Regions from separate parts of the Streptomyces incarnatus genome, predicted to be linked through region 2. Evidence: riboswitches for the same ligand, from Rfam matches in the RefSeq annotation. Region 2 holds a riboswitch; the other holds the start of a gene.

Region 1 (5,340 bases), 4.9 Mb from region 2:
TACTCGGCGGCCATCCAGACCTCGGCGGCCTCTTCGACGACCTTCTTGCCGATGGCATGGACGCCCTTGCCGACCAGCTCTGCGGTGCGGGAGGTGGCGGGATCGCCTTGGGCGGCCTTCTGCTGGAGCTCGGTGAAGAGCTCCTCGAACGTCTTCTTGGACATGGTGGTCCTTACCCTACGCGCTCCGGCCGGTGCCTCAGTGCCAGGGTTCGGATACTGAGCGGAGCGTCGCGGCGGTCGCGACCGCCGCGGTCACCGCCTCGTGGCCCTTGTCCTCGTTCGAGCCCTCCAGGCCGGCCCGGTCCAGGGCCTGCTCCTCGGTGTCGCAGGTGAGCACGCCGAAGCCGACGGGCACCCCGGTCTCGATGCTGACCTGGGTGAGGCCCTGGGTGACGCCCTGGCACACGTAGTCGAAGTGGGGGGTGCCACCGCGGATGACGACGCCGAGGGCGACCACGGCGTCGTAGCCGCGCCCGGCCAGCACCTTGGCGGCCACCGGGAGTTCGAAGCTGCCCGGGACCCGGATCAGGGTCGGCTCGTCGATCCCCAGTTCGTGCAGGGCGCGCAGGGCGCCGTTCACCAGACCGTCCATCACCTTCTCGTGCCACTGCGCCGCGATGACGGCGACCCTGAGGTCGCTCGCGTTGCGTACGGACAACTCCGGTGCACCCTTGCCGCTCACGTGTCTCCTAAGTGCCTTGCTGTCGTGCTTCAGTACGTCTGTCGTGCTTCAGTGCGTCTGTCGTGCTTACTGGCCCGCCGCCACGGCCGGGGTGTCCAGCCAGGGCAGGTCGTGTCCCATGCGGTCGCGCTTGGTGCGCAGGTAGTGCAGGTTGTGCTCGCCGGCCTGGACCGGCATCGGCTCCCGGCCGGTGACCTTCAGGCCGTGGCGCAGCAGCGCGTCGGTCTTGTCGGGGTTGTTGGTGAGCAGCCGGACGCTGCGCACGCCCAGGTCGGCGAGGATCCGGGCGCCGGCGCCGTAGTCGCGGGCGTCGGCGGGCAGGCCGAGTTCCAGGTTGGCGTCGAGCGTGTCCCGGCCGCGCTCCTGGAGCTCGTACGCCCGGAGCTTGGAGAGCAGGCCGATGCCGCGTCCCTCGTGGCCGCGCAGGTAGACCACGACTCCCCGGCCCTCCTCCTGGATGCGCTGGAGCGAGGCGTCCAGCTGGGGGCCGCAGTCGCAGCGCAGCGAGCCGAACACGTCTCCGGTGAGGCATTCGGAGTGGACGCGGACCAGGACGTCCTCGCCGTCGCCGAGCTCTCCGTGGACGAGGGCGACGTGTTCGACGCCGTCGACGGTGGAACGGTAGCCGTAGGCGGTGAAGGTGCCGTGCCGGGTGGGCAGGCGGGTCTCGGCCTCCCGGCGGACGGTGGGCTCGCTGCTGCGGCGGTAGGCGATCAGGTCCTCGATGGAGATGATCGTCAGGCCGTGCTTGCGGGCGAACGGGATGAGCTCGGGCAGGCGGAGCATACGGCCGTCCTCACCGGCGATCTCCACGATGGCACCGGCCGGGCGGAGCCCCGCGAGCCGGGCGAGGTCGACGGCGGCCTCGGTGTGGCCGTTGCGGACGAGGACGCCGCCGGGCTTGGCGCGCAGCGGGAAGATGTGGCCGGGCCGGACGAAGTCCGTGGGCTCCGCCGTGCCGCTCGCGAGCAGCTGGAGGGTCGTCGCGCGGTCGGAGGCCGAGATGCCGGTGCTCACACCGTGAGCGGCCGAGGCGTCCACGGAGATGGTGAACGCGGTTTTCATCGACTCGGTGTTGTCCTGGACCATCTGCGGCAGCCGCAGCCGGTCCAGTTCCTCGCCCTCCATGGGGGCGCAGATCAGTCCCCGGCACTCGCTCATCATGAACGCGACGATCTCGGGGGTGGCCATCTCGGCGGCGATGACGAGGTCGCCCTCGTTCTCCCGGTCCTCGTCGTCCACGACGACCACCGGGCGGCCGGCCGCTATGTCGGCGATGGCCCGCTCGACGGGGTCGAGGCCGAAGTTCTCGGGGGCGTCCGTGTCGTACAGGGGCAGTGCCGAGGTCATGCCGGGACTCCTTCCAGGACGGGCTGCGGGCTCCGGCGGGAGCGCAGCCACCAGTCGCGCATGCCCCACAGGACGAGTGCGCCGTAGATGACGTAGACGAAACCGGAGAACGCGTAGCCGTTGGCGAAGTTGAGGGGCACGCCGACGAGGTCGACCAGCAGCCAGGCGATCCAGAACTCGACCATGCCCTTGGCCTGGGCGTACATGGCGACGATGGTGCCGACGAAGATGTAGGCGTCGGGCCAGGGGTCCCAGGACAGCGACGGGTAGGCCGTGAAGAGCAGGGCCACCGCGACGGTGCCGGCGGCGGCCGCGCCGAGCATCGCCGCGCGCTCGCGCCAGGTGGCGAACCGCGGGGCGATGTGCCCGTCCTCGGCCCGGCCCTGGCTGCGCCGCCACTGCCACCAGCCGTACAGCGCGACGGCCATGACGACGGCCTGCTTGCCGGCGCTGCCGGTGAGGTGGCCGTAGAAGGCGGCGAACAGGACGAGGCCGGAGAGGAACTGCACGGGCCAGGTCCACAGGGAGCGGCGCCAGCCGAGGGCCAGGGTGATCAGGCCGAGGATGTTGCCGGTCATGTCCGACCAGATGATGCGCTGGCCGAAGAGCGTGAAGGCCCCGGAGTTCAGCCAGTTCACTTGCCGGCCCCCTGGGCGCGGTCGCCGAGCAGCCGCTCGACGTACTTGGCGACGACGTCGACCTCGAGGTTGACCGGGTCGCCGGGCTGCTTGTGGCCGAGCGTGGTCAGGTCGAGGGTGGTCGGGATGAGGCTGACGGTGAAGTAGTCCGGGCCGGCGTCCACGACCGTGAGGCTGATGCCGTCGACGGTGATGGAGCCCTTCTCGACGACGTAGCGGGAGAGGTCCGCGGGGAGCGAGATCTTGACGATCTCCCAGTTCTCGGAGGGCCTGCGCTCCAGCACCTCGCCGGTGCCGTCGACATGGCCCTGCACGATGTGCCCGCCGAGACGCGCGCCCACGGCCATGGGGCGTTCGAGGTTGACGCGGGAGCCGACGGTGAGCGCGCCGAGGCTGGAACGCTTCAGGGTCTCCGCCATCACATCGGCGGTGAACTCGTCGCCCTCGTGCTCCACGACGGTGAGACAGACCCCGTTCACGGCGATGGAGTCGCCGTGCTGCGCGCCCTCGGTCACGACGGGGCCGCGGAGCCGGAAGCGGGAGGCGTCGTCGAGGTTCTCGACGGCGGTGACCTCACCCAGCTCTTCGACGATTCCGGTGAACACTTCCCGGGTCCTCCTGCCTCTTCGGGCACGGACTCCGGGGCCTGTCGATGACGACAGCATGTACGGGTGAGCACGCCAGGCGACGCCGAAAGAGGGCCGTCCGCGTACGGACCAGCCCCAGATACGGCGACGCGCACAGGGATGTGCCCGCCCGCCGCGCACTGCCTCCCATCCGGACTTTAACCGTCGGTCCAGGAATTTCACCTGGTCAACCGGCCGCTGGAAGCGACCGGGTCGCGGACTGTAACCGCCGGTTCGGACTTTCACCGACCCCGGAGTGCGCTGCTTCTGGTACAGGGCCAGTGTGCCACGCCTTACGGCACTCCAGACAGGCGGAGGGTGTGGGTTCCCTCACAGCACGTGTCGCCGGCCTTGCGCGGCGCTGCCGGGAACGCACAACTGCGGGACACCCAGCGCGGATTGACCTTTGGCCCGGACCATTGACCGTACTGGTCTAGTCCTTTTATCGTGCGGGCGGGTCCGGTGGCGGTGACGACGGCCCTTGCCCGCCGCCGGGCCGCCAGGACGCCGCGTCGGGACGCCGGGGCACCCGGGACGCCGGGGCACCCGGAGCGGCGGGGCACCATGATCAGGACAGCACCGGCCTCTGGCAGGCTGAGGCGCATGACGCCATCGCCGCCCTCCGACGAGTTCGAGTCCCACCGGCCCCGCCTCTTCGGCCTGGCCTACCGCCTGCTGGGCTCCGCCCACGAGGCGGAGGACGCGGTGCAGGACGCGTATCTGCGGTTCAGCGGCGCCGACCGGACGGCGATCGAGCACCCGGGGGCCTGGCTCGCCAAGGCCGTCACCAACCTCTGTCTGACCCGGCTGACCTCCGCCCGGGCGCGGCGCGAGGAGTACCCCGGGACCTGGCTGCCGGAGCCGGTGGCCACCTCCGACGGGACGCTCGGCCCCCTGGAGTCGGCGGAGCGGCGCGAGCAGGTCTCCATGGCGCTGCTCGTCCTGCTGGAGCGGCTGACGCCGACCGAGCGCGCGGTGTACGTGCTGCGCGAGGCGTTCGGTTACGCCCACCGGGAGATCGCGGACGTCCTGAACCTCGGCGAGGCCAACTGCCGCCAGCTGTACCGGCGGGCGGTGGCCCGGGTCGCCGTGCCGGAGGGCCGCTTCGAGCCGGCGCCCGAGCGGCAGGAGGAACTGCTCATGTCCTTCCTCACGGCGGCCCGCGAGGGTGACCTGGCCGGTCTGGAGAAGATGCTCGCGGCGGACGTCACCTACTGGGGCGACGGCGGCGGCAAGGTGTCCGCGGCCCGGCGGCCGGTCGAGGGACGCGAGAAGGTCGTGCGCTTCCTGGTGGGCGGGGCCGAGCGGTTCACGGGCGGCCTGGACATCGTGGTGGCGGAGGTCAACGGCGCGAGCGCGCTGGTCGCGTGGGCGGGCGACGTACTCGCCGGGGTGGCGTCCTTCGAGCTGCGGGACGGGCTGATCGCTCATGTGCGCACCGTGATGAACCCGGACAAGCTGACCTACTTGCGGCGGCAGCTGGCGCGGTCGTAGCGGGGCCGGCCGGGGGCTTGTCACATTTGCGGGGGCTGCGCGGTCTCAGCTGGCGAAGGTGCCCCGAGCGGGGCACACGGAGTCCGAAGGGACGGGAACAGCATGCCCACGATCCTGGTGACCGGCGGGACCGGCACGCTCGGCCGGTGCGTGACGGAGCGGCTGCGGACGGAGGGGCACGAGGTGCGGGTGCTCAGCCGGCACACGCAGCCGTACGCCGTCGATCTGCGCGTGGGCGGGAGCGGTCTGGATGCCGCGCTCGACGGCGTGGACACGGTGGTGCACTGCGCGACCACGCAGCGGGGCGGCGACGAGACGTCGGCCGATCATCTGATCGCGGCGGCCCGGCGGGCCGGGGTGGGCCATCTGGTCTACATCTCCATCGTCGGCGTCGACCGGGTGCCGCTCGGCTACTACAAGACCAAGCTGGCCGTGGAGCGGCGGATCGAGGAGTCGGGGCTCGGCTGGACCGTCCTGCGCACGACCCAGTTCCACGACCTGCTGGTCACGGTCCTCGGCGGACTGGCCAAGTCGCCCGTCCTGCTGGT
Region 2 (5,340 bases):
AGGGCCGCGCCGCCGGTGAAGCCGAGGTTGAACAGACTGCGCATCCGCGCCCGGACGGCGGCCGATCGCGCGGAACCGAAGAGGGCGTGGGTGAGCGCGGCGCGCAGCGGACTCCCGACGGTCTCGCACACCGCGATGGCACAGGCGACGAGGGTGAATGCGACGATCGCGTCGGTGAACGCGTACCCCACGAACAGCACGGCCAGCAGCGCGTAGCTGGCCGCCAGCGGGCGGCGCGCGCCGAACCGGTCGGCGATCCTGCCGCCCGGCACGGTGGCCAGAAATCCGCACAGGCCCGCCACCGACAGCGCCAAGGAGACGCTCTCGGCCGAGAGCCCGACGGTCTTGGTGAAGAAGACGGCGCTCGACGTCAGGAAGAGGCCGGTACCGAGCGACTGGGCGAGCGTGAGCACACCCATCCGGCGCTCGGCGCCGGGCGCCGGGACGAGATCCTTGAGGAATCCGGCCGCGGCCGCGCTGAGGGCAGGCATGAGCCTTCCAGGGTTGGTGGACAGCATGAAGGTGACGACACGGTGGGCCGGGGGCCCGGGAGGCATGAGCCGTGTCCCGGGCAGGGCGACGGGAGGTCGCGGCCGGTGCCGGACCGGTCTACGGGCGGACGAGCAGGTCTCGCGCGGTCCGCAGGACGCGCTCGTCGCCGACGGTGAACTCGTAGGCGAGGAGTGCGGTGGCCTGCTCCAGCAGGGCGGTCATCTCCCGATGGTCGGCGGCCGAGCCGCACAGCATGTCCAGGAGCAGGGTGGCGGTGCCCTCGGCCAGGCGGGTGCCGGGCCGTACACGGGAGTGGTACGCGGTGATCCCGGGAAGGGCGCGCACCGCAGCGGCGCCGTCGACCCGTTCCAGCAGCCCCCCGGACGTGGGTCCGGGGGTGTAGTACTGGAAGTGGACCCGCTGCGGGCGTACGGGCTCGGGCGGGACGCCGCGCCCCAGTGCCAGGTCGCCGGCCAGCGCCACCAGGTCGAGACCCGTGCTGCGCAGGGCCAGCTCTGTCTGGTCGCCTCCGAGTCGGCCGTTGACCTCGATCAGGCGGGGCCCGGCCGGGGTCAGCTTGATCTCCGTGTGCACCAGGCCGTGGGTGACCCCCAGCGCGCGCAGCGCGCGGTCGGCCAGACCGGTCACGCCGGCCTCCTGCTCCGGTGTCAGCGGCGAGGGCCAGAACTGCCCGGACTCCCGGAAGGGAGGCGCCAGCGGCAGCTTGCCGGTCACGGCGAAGTGCGACATGCGCTCCGGGGTGACGGCGCTCTCCACCGAGACGTAGTCCCCGAACGGCGCCCAGTCGGCCCCCTCGAGGAACTCCTCCACCACCAGGGCGGGTTCGGAGCGAAGAAACTCCCGGACGGCGGCGGCGCCCTGCGCGGCGTCGGTCACCCGGACGGTGTTCCGGCTGCCTTCGCCACGGACCGGCTTGAGGACGGCGGGCAGACCCACCCGGGCCAGGGCCCGCGGCCAGTCCCGCTCGGTCGTGACGACCGCGTGGCGGACCGCGTCCACACCCGCCTGGCTCAGCCGGCGACGCTGGATCGCCTTGTCCGTCAACGCCCTTGTGGTCTCAGGTGAGTTGAACGGCAGACGCAGCCGCAGCGCGAGGCGCGCGGTGTCGGCGAGCATGCACTCGCTGAAGGTCACGATGCCCTTGGCCCCGAGCCGGCGCAGCTCGTCGACGGCGGCGTCCGTACCGTCCGCCAGGTCGACGAGACCGGCGCAGTTCTCCTCCAGGAGCGGGCGGACCTGGCGGGCGTGTTCGGAGTCCGCGAGTGCCACCACCACGGGTTCCGATGCGCCGAGCCGGCCGATGATCTCGCGCGGTGAGGCCGCACCCTGGTCGTAGACGACGACGATGGCCATCGTTCAGACGTGTTCGAAGAGTCGGGGATCCTCGACCGCCTCGGCGAGCTGCCGGAGCGTGCTGCGGCGCAGCACCCCCGACCGCGGCATCGCGAGGCCTGACTCTATGGCGCGGGTCGAAATCGCCAGCGCCAGCAGGGAGTCCCCGCCCAGATCGAAGAAATCGGCATCGACATCCTCAACCGGAATACCGAGTACCTCTTCCCAGATTTTCCTCAGCGTTTCTGTGGTGCTGTTTTCAGGCATGGTCTTTTTTCCTCCCCCTCGGCTCGTGGCCGTCACCCAGTATTAAACCCCCTCCGGCGCGCTGTCAAAGCCCCGGGGAAATCCAGGTTAACTTATTGGAATCATGATCGAAGGCATGACGGAACGAGGGACCGGCATTTTCCTCGAAAGAGCCCTGCGGTTTCCGGATCCGTTTCGGCCGGAAAGGTGCAGCAGCTGCCGGTCCCCTTTATTCCGTATCCCGTCGGTCAGGTCAGAGAAACCCCTGCCGATGCCGTGCGCACGGGGGCGGATTCCGCGGATTGCTCGAGATGTGTGATCAGGTCGGCGATGGAGATCAGAGCGAGTCCGTGCCGGCGGGCGAAGTCGCGCAGCTGCGGAAGTCTGGCCATGGTTCCGTCGGCATTCGCGATCTCGCAGACGGCCGCGGCCGGGCGCAGCCCGGCCAGCCGGCACAGGTCCACACCGGCCTCGGTGTGCCCCGGGCGCATCCGCACACCGCCTTCGCGCGCCCTCAGCGGGAAGACATGCCCGGGGCGCACGAAGTGGCCGGGCGAGGAGGCGGGATCGGCGAGCAGACGCAGGGTCAGCGCCCGGTCGGCGGCCGAGATCCCGGTACTGATGCCGGATGCGGCGTCGGCCGAGACGGTGAAGGCGGTGCGGTGGCTCTCGGTGTTGCGCGGAACCATCTGACCCAGCTCCAGCCGGTCCAGATCAGCTCCGGGCATCGGCGCGCAGAGCAGGCCCCGGCACTCGGTCATGGCGAAGGCGACCAGCTCAGGGGTCGCCAGTTCGGCGGCGAACACGATGTCGCCCTCGTTCTCACGGCTCTCGTCGTCGACGACGACGACCGCACGCCCGGCGGCGATCTCCACCACCGCGTGCGCCACGGAGTCAAGGGGCTGTGCGTCCCCGGCGGTCGGGGACGGCGCCGGTTCGGTTCTGGTCATGCCCGTGTTTCCTTGCGTTCGAGGGAAAGCGAGGTCGGGGCGCGAGGGTGACGGCGTGGGCCGCACGCACCCGGAACACGGTCGTGCGCGACACATAAGCCGGGATGTCGGCGCAGGCGGCGTACCCGCCCGGCAGGGTGGCCCATCAGAGTCTCCTCGCGCTCAGGACGCGGACTTCCGGGGCCGGGCGGGCAAGGGAAGAGGTCGACGTTCCGGACGGACGCCGCACGATCCGTGAGCGGAACACGGATTTTCCGGGGCGGCCAGGAATGGCCTTGCCCGCCGCGCACTGCCTCCCTTCCGGACTTTCACCGTCGGTCCAGGAATTCCACCTGGTCAACCAGCCGCTGGCTGCGGCCGGGTCGCGGACTATTACCGCCGGTTCGGAATTACACCGACCCCGGAGTGCGCAAACGTTCGTGATAACTGACGTTAACCTTGCACACTTTCTTCGAACTTGACAAGGCTCGGCTAATCACAGCCACTGTGGCCTGCGTCACGCGCTGCGCCGCGCCCGGCCGGCCGGCCCTCGTAATGTGTTGCGATCGCGGAGACGCTGTGCCTACGATCGGGCGACGCCGCTGACTACCCGCCAGTAACGGGCATACACCGACCAGTTGCCCACTTCGCTCGGCAGTGCCGGAGAACGGACCGCGGGAGGACACGCGGCGTATCCGGCCGGAGTCGCGTGCGGCGCCCGTCGGCCGAGCCGATTCGCGAATACGTACGGGGGAGTGCATCGCGATGCAGATACAGGAGAACATCGACGGTGAAAGGGGCACAGCCCTGCCCGACGCCGCCGCCGTCGACCGCGCCACCGGCTACTTCGAGCCCGGGGCGATCGTGCTGCGCCGGGAGATCCTCGACGGACGCCCGTGGCTGAGCTACCCGGTCCGCGTCGTCGCCGACCGGCCCGATCTGCTCGCGGTGTACCTGGCCCGCGGCACGGCGCTGGCCTTCGGGGACGGCGACTTCAGCTGGGGGCCGCACCCCTGGCAGCGGATCGCCGGGCACTGGCGCAGCCACGGCGTCCTTCAACTGCAGCGGCCCGGCGACGCCTACGCCGTATGGATGTTCCGGGACGACACGACCGGGGACTTCACCGGCTGGTACGTCAACTTCCAGGACCCCTACCGGAAGAACGCCTCCGGCTTCGACACCCTCGACCACGAGCTCGATCTCTGGATCCCCGCCGACGGCGGTCCGTACCGCTGGAAGGACGTCGACGAGTTCGAACACCGCGCCCGCAGCGGCGGCTTCACGGCCGAGCAGTCCGCCGCCGTGCGCGCCGAGGCCGCCCGGGTCGCCGACCTGCTCGACAGCCGAGCGACGTGGTGGGAACAGGAGTGGGCGCAGTGGGAGCCGGCCGCCGGCTGGCTGTCCCCGCCCGCGTGGACGGGCGCCGTCCGCTGACGGTACCGGGCCCCCGCCCGCCCCTGATCTTCCGTACACCCGTACACCGCGGCACCACCGCCACGCACCACCCGGGCGATCCCGGCGGGGCCCCGGCTCGCGACGAACCGCGGGCCGGCGCGAGTGTGCCGTGAGTGAGTACCACGAAAGGAACGACCGATGCGCATAGCCGTGGTGACCTCCCCCGGCTCCGTCGAGATCCGTGACATCCCCGTGCCCGGGATCGGCGAGGACGACGTGCTCGTCAGGATCACCGCCTGCGGCCTGTGCACCATGGAGGCCAAGCTCTACACCGGGGCGATGCCCGTCTACCCGGTCGCCGCCGGGCACGAGGTGTCCGGCCGGGTCGAGCGGATCGGCGCGCGGGCCGCCGCTCTGGAGGACGCACCCGCCGTCGGCGACCTGGTCACCCTGGACCTGCTGACCCGTTGCGGCACCTGCCGCAACTGCCGGGCCGGCGACAGCGCCGTGTGCGCCTCCCCCCAGGGCAGCATGCTTCCGGACGGCAGCATCGGCATGGGCTCCGGTCTCGCGGAGTACGTCCGGGTCCCCGCCGCCCACGTCTGGCCGGTCGGCGACATCGACCCCGTCCACGCCGCGATGGGCGAGCCGCTCGCCTGCGTCGTGCACTCCTTCCGCCGGGCCGGCTACCGGTCCGGCGACCGGGTCGCCGTGATCGGAGGCGGTTTCATGGGACGGCTCCACCTGCTGCTCGCACAGCACGAACAGGCCAGGTCCGTCACGGTGGTGGAGACCGACCCGGAGCGCCGGTCCGCCGCCCTCGACGCGGGCGCGGACGACGCCGTCGCCCCCGAGGACGTCGGCCGACTCGCGCCCGCGGACGTCGTGTTCGTCACCATCGCGTCCCCCGAGGCCATCGGCACCG

What was found. Region 2 has a riboswitch for FMN ahead of ribB (3,4-dihydroxy-2-butanone-4-phosphate synthase). Riboswitches for the same ligand answer to the same signal wherever they lie in the genome.
Region 1: it holds a riboswitch for FMN, as region 2 does, so the genes downstream of both, ABB07_RS32060 (riboflavin synthase) here and ribB (3,4-dihydroxy-2-butanone-4-phosphate synthase) in region 2, are expected to answer to the same signal.

What each region holds. Positions count from the first base shown of each region.
Region 1 is NZ_CP011497.1:7,063,446-7,068,785, reverse strand. Features, by position in the region: gene ABB07_RS32080 (phosphoribosyl-ATP diphosphatase) at 1-164, opposite strand, end outside; gene ribH (6,7-dimethyl-8-ribityllumazine synthase) at 199-684, opposite strand; gene ABB07_RS32070 (bifunctional 3,4-dihydroxy-2-butanone-4-phosphate synthase/GTP cyclohydrolase II) at 751-2,034, opposite strand; gene ABB07_RS32065 (nicotinamide mononucleotide transporter family protein) at 2,031-2,672, opposite strand; gene ABB07_RS32060 (riboflavin synthase) at 2,669-3,277, opposite strand; FMN riboswitch at 3,432-3,562, opposite strand; gene ABB07_RS32055 (RNA polymerase sigma-70 factor) at 3,902-4,792, shown strand; gene ABB07_RS32050 (SDR family oxidoreductase) at 4,895-5,340, shown strand, end outside.
Region 2 is NZ_CP011497.1:2,211,039-2,216,378, forward strand. Features, by position in the region: gene ABB07_RS09775 (MFS transporter) at 1-491, opposite strand, end outside; gene ABB07_RS09780 (ATP-grasp domain-containing protein) at 610-1,866, opposite strand; gene ABB07_RS09785 (phosphopantetheine-binding protein) at 1,870-2,112, opposite strand; partial or broken gene ribB (3,4-dihydroxy-2-butanone-4-phosphate synthase) at 2,403-3,041, opposite strand; FMN riboswitch at 3,324-3,454, opposite strand; gene ABB07_RS09795 (ribonuclease FAU-1 family protein) at 3,786-4,454, shown strand; gene ABB07_RS09800 (zinc-dependent alcohol dehydrogenase) at 4,614-5,340, shown strand, end outside.